DNA from 2 places in the Promicromonospora sp. NPDC110617 genome. Region 1 is predicted to be linked to the other one. Evidence: riboswitches for the same ligand, from Rfam matches in the RefSeq annotation. Region 1 holds a riboswitch; the other holds the start of a gene.
What was found. Region 1 has a riboswitch for thiamine pyrophosphate ahead of ACZ7LE_RS10600 (TenA family protein). Riboswitches for the same ligand answer to the same signal wherever they lie in the genome.
Positions count from the first base shown of each region.

Region 1 (3,089 bases):
GTCGGGCATGTGCTCGACGTCGGACAAGACCGCCCAGACGGCCTCGGGCGAGGCGTCGATCACGGCGGTGGTGCTGTAGCTCGGCATCGGTGCTCCTGTCCTGAAGGGTGACGCCGGCGGCCGGCGTCACCCCCTAGTCTCGACCTCGGGGCGCGATCTCGCGCCCGGCCGACACGCTCGAGGCCGACGAGCCTCAGGCCCGGACGGGCGGCGTCGGCCAGGTGGGGGCGGACAGGCCCTGCTCGAAGAAGAGGTACTCGTGCACCGACGAGATCTCGAACGCCCGCAGCATGCGCGCGCGCTCGTCCGGGGAGACCCAGCGGGCCGCGTCGTCGGCCAGCCGGCGGGCCTGCCGGGTCGACTCCTGGAAGGCCTCGGCGCCGTAGGTGCCGATCCAGGTCGCGTACGGGTGGCCCGCCAGGCCGCCGGGGCGGCGTCCGGCCAGGTCCACGAGCACGCTCCCGACGTGCGCGTAGAGCCAGTAGCAGGGCAGGAGCGCGGCGACGGTCTCGGCGTAGCCGCCCGACGCCGCGGCGTGCAGGTGGCCCGTGTAGGCCGCGGTCACGGGCGACGGTTCGACCGCGGCGACGTCGCCCGCCGCCAGCCCGGCGTGCGCGCCCAGCCAGTCGCGGTGGAGCGCCGTCTCGACCTCCAGCGCCGTCACGGACGACCGCGCGAAGAAGCCCTGCGCGGCCGGGTCGGGCGCCACCTGCGCGGCGCGCGCCAGGACGCGCGAGTACTCGCGCAGGTAGGCGGCGTCCTGGGCGAGGTAGAACGCGAAGGACTCGGCGGGCAGCGAGCCGTCCGCGAGCGCCTTGACGAACGGCATGTGCTCGACGGCGTCGCGCCAGCCCGCGATGCGTTCCCACGCCTCCTCGGTGAACGGGCGGACGGCGGCGGGGCCGGACGGGGTCTGGGTGGAAACGGGGACAACAGAAGAAGTCACGGTGGACATCCCTTCGCCAGCATGATCTGGATCAGGTTCGACGGGTGTGGTCTCAGCCCTGGCAGGGCACCCCGTGTCACGTGCGGCAGACGCTACCGGATCGAGCGGGCCGCGGGCTGCCCGGCCTGGCGGGTCGTAGGCTGCCGCCATGACAGACCGCCCGATCCGCATCGGTGTCCAGCTCCAGCCGCAGCACGCCGACTACTCCGCCCTGCGTGACGCGGTGCTCCGCGCCGAGGACGCGGGTGTCGACATCATCTTCAACTGGGATCACTTCTTCCCGCTGCGGGGCAACCCCGACGGCAAGCACTTCGAGTGCTGGACCATGCTCGGCGCGTGGGCCGAGCAGACCGAGCGCGTGGAGATCGGCGCCCTCGTGAGCGGCATCGGCTACCGCAACCCCGACCTGCTGGCGGACATGGCCCGCACGGTCGACCACATCTCCGGCGGGCGGTTGATCCTGGGGCTGGGCGCGGGCTGGTTCGAGAAGGACTACGACCAGTTCGGCTACGAGTTCGGCACGGCCGGTTCGCGCATCGCGAGCCTGGCCGACGCGATGCCGCGTATCAAGGCCCGACTGGCGGCCGGCAACCCGGCGCCGTCGCGCGAGATCCCGGTCCTGATCGGCGGCGGCGGCGTGCGCAAGACGCTGCGGATCGTGGCCGAGCACGCCGACATCTGGCACTCGTTCGGCGACCTGCCGACCCTGACGAGCAAGTCGGCGATCCTCGACGAGCACGGAGCCGCCGTCGGGCGCGACACCGCTGCACTGGTCGAGCGCTCGGTGCAGGCGCAGGGCTCGCCCGCTCAGGAGGGTGCGGCCCTCGTGGCGGCCGGGGTCAGCCTGTTCACCGTCGGGGTGACCGGCCCGGACTACGACCTGTCGACCGTCACGGACTGGGTCGCCTGGCGCGACGCGCGGGGCTGACCCAGGCGCAGCGCGCTGTTGACCAGGCCCAGGTGGCTGAACGCCTGGGGTGTGTTGCCGAGGTGCCGGCCGGTGGCCGGGTCGTACTCCTCGCTGAGCAGGCCCAGGTCGTTGCGCACGGCGAGCAGTCGTTCGAACAGGGCGACGGACTCGTCGACCCGGCCGATGCCGTGCAGCGCGTCGACCAGCCAGAAGTTGCACACCAGGAACGTCGCCTCGGCGCCGGGCAGGCCGTCCACCCGGTCGTCGGCCTCGTTGTGGTACCGCCGCAGCAGCCCGTCCTGACCCAGCTCGCGCTGCACGGCGTCCACGGTGCCGACCACGCGGGGGTCGTCCCAGGGCAGGAAGCCGACCTGGCCGATCAGCAACAGCGCCGCGTCGAGCCCGTCCGAGCCGTAGAACTGCGTGAACGTGTTCCGCTCGGCGTCGAACCCGTGGGTGCAGACGTCGTCGTGGATCCGGTCGCGCACGGCGCGCCAGCGTTCGACGGGTTCGTCCGGCAGGCCGTACTTCTCGACGGCGCGGACGGCCCGGTCGAAGCCCGCCCAGGCCATGACGCGCGAGTGCACGAACGCGCGGCGCGGGCCCCGCACCTCCCAGAGCCCGTTGTCGAGGTCGTCCCAGTGCTCCTCGAGGTGCTCCAGCAGCGCCCGCTGCAGCCGCCACACGTCCTGGTCCTGCTCCAGCCCCGCCTCGCGCGCCTGGTGCAGGGCATCCAGCGTCTCGCCCCACACGTCGATCTGGAGCTGGCTCGCCGCGTCGTTGCCGATCCGCACCGGTGCGGAACCCTCGAAACCGGGCAGCCAGTCGAGCGTGTACTCCGGCAGCCGCCGCCGGCCGTCGAGCCCGTACATGATCTGCAGGTCCGCCGGGTCCCCCGCCACCGCGCGCAGCAGCCACGCCCGCCACTCGCGCGCCTCGTCGATGAAGCCCGTGCCGATCAGCGCCTGCAGGGTCAGCCCGGCGTCGCGCAGCCAGCAGTACCGGTAGTCCCAGTTCCGGGTGCCGCCGAGCTGTTCGGGCAGCGACGTCGTGGCCGCCGCCGCGATCGCCCCCGTCGGGGCGTAGGTGAGGGCCTTCAGCGTGATGAGCGAGCGGTGCACGGCGTCGGGCCACTGCCCGGTGTAGCTGCAGCCCTCGAGCCAGGACTGCCAGAAGTCCTCGGTGTCGCGCAACGCAGCGTACGGCTCCACCGGGTCCTGGGTCTCCAGGTGG
Region 1 is NZ_JBVKBM010000001.1:2,419,644-2,422,732, reverse strand. Features, by position in the region: gene ACZ7LE_RS10605 (SRPBCC family protein) at 1-87, opposite strand, end outside; gene ACZ7LE_RS10600 (TenA family protein) at 194-946, opposite strand; TPP riboswitch at 938-1,030, opposite strand; gene ACZ7LE_RS10595 (LLM class F420-dependent oxidoreductase) at 1,095-1,874, shown strand; gene ACZ7LE_RS10590 (glycoside hydrolase family 15 protein) at 1,820-3,089, opposite strand, start outside.

Region 2 (3,089 bases), on a different contig from region 1:
GCCACGGACCGGCCGGCGACGTGCACCGCGCCGTCCACCTGCGCGTGGACGGCGTGCGGGACGGCGCCGTGCAGCAGCCGGAGCAGCGTCGACTTGCCGGAGCCCGACGGGCCGAGCACGAGCACGCTCTGCCCCGCCTCGATGCGCAGGTCGACGGGTCCCACCCCGTCGCCGGTGCCGTAGACCGCCTCCAGTCCGGCGGTCTCGACGACGGTCGCCCCGACGTCGGCGGCCGCCACGACGGCGTCAGCGCTCACGGCGCGCCACGGGTCCGCGGAGCGCGGCGTCCGCCCGGCCGATGGCGAACTCGTCGAGCACGCCGGTGCCGTGCAGGCGGTCGACGATCACCTTGGCGAGCAGGCCGCCCAGCACGAGGCCGGAGACGAGCTGGATGCCCAGGCGCAGCGCCAGGATGTCCTGTCCGTACCAGCCGAACCGGAACGCGGACCACACGAAGACCAGGCCCGCGCCCAGCAGGCCCGAGACCGCGTACACGCCCCACCCGAACCGACGGTAGCGGGTCAGCGCGAACGGGAGCTCGCTGCCGGCGCCCTGGATCGCCGCAGCCACCAGCAGGAGCGGCCCGACCGGCGAGCCGAGGAACACCACCTCGACGACGGAGGCGATCACCTCGGCGATGATGCCCACGAACGGCCTGCGGATGATCGCGACCGCGATCGGCGCCACGAGCAGCCAGCCGCCCAGCAGCACGTGCTGGGCCAGGTCGCCCGCCGGTCCCATCGCCACGGCGAGCCCGTTCCACGCCTGCACGAGCGCCCAGTACAGGAATCCGAACACCACGCCGAGCATCACCATGAGCACGATGTCGCGCAGCGGCAGCCGCGCCCGGCGGCGCGTCGTCGGCTCACTCACCGGTGCCGCCCGGGGCGCGGACGTGGCTCGGGCTGTTCACCGAGAGGGTGAGGTGGCTGGTGACGTGCTGCACCGTGCGGCCCGCCAGGACCCAGCCGGCGAAGGCGCTGGCGAGCACCCGTCCGGCGTCGCCCTCCAGGCGGGTGACGAAGTGCTGCGAGCCGCGGAACGTGCCGTTGTCCTTGGCCAGCTCGATCGCGGCGTAGATGTCGCGCATGTGGTCCGGCGTGACGTCCGCGCGGACGTCGTCGGCCAGCGGGTACAGCGCCCACTCGGCCGAGACGAACCGGCCGGTGTCGCGCCCCCGGGGCACCTCGGTGACCCGCGGGCCGGCCCCGCCCGGCAGGTCGCAGGCCACCTCGCCCGGGCAGCCCCGGGACAGGTGCACGGTGATCGCGGCGTGCTTGCCCGACGCCGCGATCCCGGCCGTCAGGTCGGTCACGTACCGCAGCAGGTCGGCCTCGGCGCCGCCCACGTAGGTGCTCACGTCGCCGGTCTCGACGACCAGACCGGTCGCGTCGGCCTGCCGCAGCGCGCCCAGGATCACGTCGACGTAGTCGTCCGACATCACCGCCGCGGTGATCCGCGCGCCGACGCCGAAGCGCATCGGGTCGCCGCGCAGCTCGGCGGTCTCGTCCGTTGCCGTGGCGTGGTTCGCCATCAGGTCCTCCCCTGTCCGTCGGATATCCGTCGGGCACAGGAGGACGGGGACCGGTACGGCCACGCCCTGAGGTCGCTTCCTGCGCCGGCATGATCCGGATCAGGTTCAACGGTCGGAGTTCGATTACTCCCTCTCAGCCCGGCCTACCGGACTCCCGTGCTCGGCGCCCACCATAACAGCCGCGAATGTCCGAATAGTGAGAGCAATCGCCCAGGCTCTGGTCAAGCCCGGGACGCGCGCCTACCCGACCCGCCCAACGTGCTCACGGCCATCGCCCCGGGCTCGGTCAGGTGGACGGCCCCTGGACGAGGATCGGCTCGACGAACCGCTCTCCCCCGGTCGCGGCCGGCTCGATGACGTTGTCGGCCGCGACCCGCCCCACACCCATGAGGTCGAGGTCGATCGTGGTGAGGCGGCGCAGCTTCTGGTCGATCACGACCTCCTCCCAGTTGTCGACGCCGATCACGGACACGTCGTCCGGCACCCGGCGACCCTGCGCCTCCAGGGCGTCGAGCACGCCGAACCCGATGTGGTCGTTGCCGCAGAACACGGCGTCGAAGGGCAGGCCGCCCTCGTCGAGAAGGTGCAGGGCCTGCTCGCCCCACTCACGGCGCCAGGATCCGTGCAGGGTCGTGACGGGTGCCAGACCGGCCTCCTCCAGCGCCCGTGACAGGCCGGCGGCGCGCCGCCGCACCGCGAGGTCGTCGGCCTGCGCGGTGACGTGCGCGATCCGGGTCCGGCCGCGCTCGACGAGGTGCCGCCCGGCGAGATACCCGGCCTGCTCGTTGTCCGGCAGGAAGACGTAGTCGCCGGGGTCGTCGGTGGCGGCGAAGGCGTAGGTGACCGGGACCTCGAACTGGTGCGTGATCGACGGGGTCACGCGCGCGTAGCCGGACCCGACCACCAGCAGCCCGTCGATGCGCCGGTCCTGCAGGGTCCGGATGCTCTCGGTCATGTCGCGGTGGGCGTCTATGCGGCCGTCGAACACGAGCGCGGCACGCTCCCGGCTCCCGAGCCGCAGGACGGCGCCCATGACGACCGGCCGGGAGAAGGTCGCCGTCGCGCGGTGGGTCAGCAGCCCGACGGTCCGGCTCCGGCCCGACGCGAACGACTGGGCGAGCGCGTTGGGCCGGAAGTCCAGGCGCTCGGCGGCCTCCAGCACGCGGGCCTTGGTCGCCGGCGAGACCACCGGGCTGTCGTTGAGCGCCTTGGAGGCGGTCGCCTTCGAGACGCCGGCCACCGCGGCGACGTCGCTCAGGCGCACGGCGCGTTGTGTCGCCATCCGATGATCCTAGCGAGCCGTCGCCGCAGGTCCGGGCACCTCGGCGGGCACGTCGGCCAGGTCGCCGCCGAACGCCTCGCGCGCCGCGCCGAACGGGAGGTCGCGGACGACGACGGGCCCGCCGCCGGCCAGCGACGCGTTGCCCGCCACACCGACCGCGAGCGCCCGGACACCGTCGAGCCAGGACGCGGCGCGGCCGAGCTCGTCGCGGTCGGCGCCGTCGCCCGCACCCAGGAACAGGTCGCGGAGCAGTGCGTCGTCGGCGCCGCCGTG
Region 2 is NZ_JBVKBM010000005.1:212,428-215,516, forward strand. Features, by position in the region: gene ACZ7LE_RS25045 (ABC transporter ATP-binding protein) at 1-257, opposite strand, end outside; gene ACZ7LE_RS25050 (ECF transporter S component) at 247-873, opposite strand; gene ACZ7LE_RS25055 (YkoF family thiamine/hydroxymethylpyrimidine-binding protein) at 866-1,534, opposite strand; TPP riboswitch at 1,609-1,694, opposite strand; gene ACZ7LE_RS25060 (LacI family DNA-binding transcriptional regulator) at 1,821-2,816, opposite strand; gene ACZ7LE_RS25065 (Gfo/Idh/MocA family oxidoreductase) at 2,826-3,089, opposite strand, start outside.
Region 2: another riboswitch for thiamine pyrophosphate. It lies ahead of ACZ7LE_RS25055 (YkoF family thiamine/hydroxymethylpyrimidine-binding protein); the one in region 1 lies ahead of ACZ7LE_RS10600 (TenA family protein).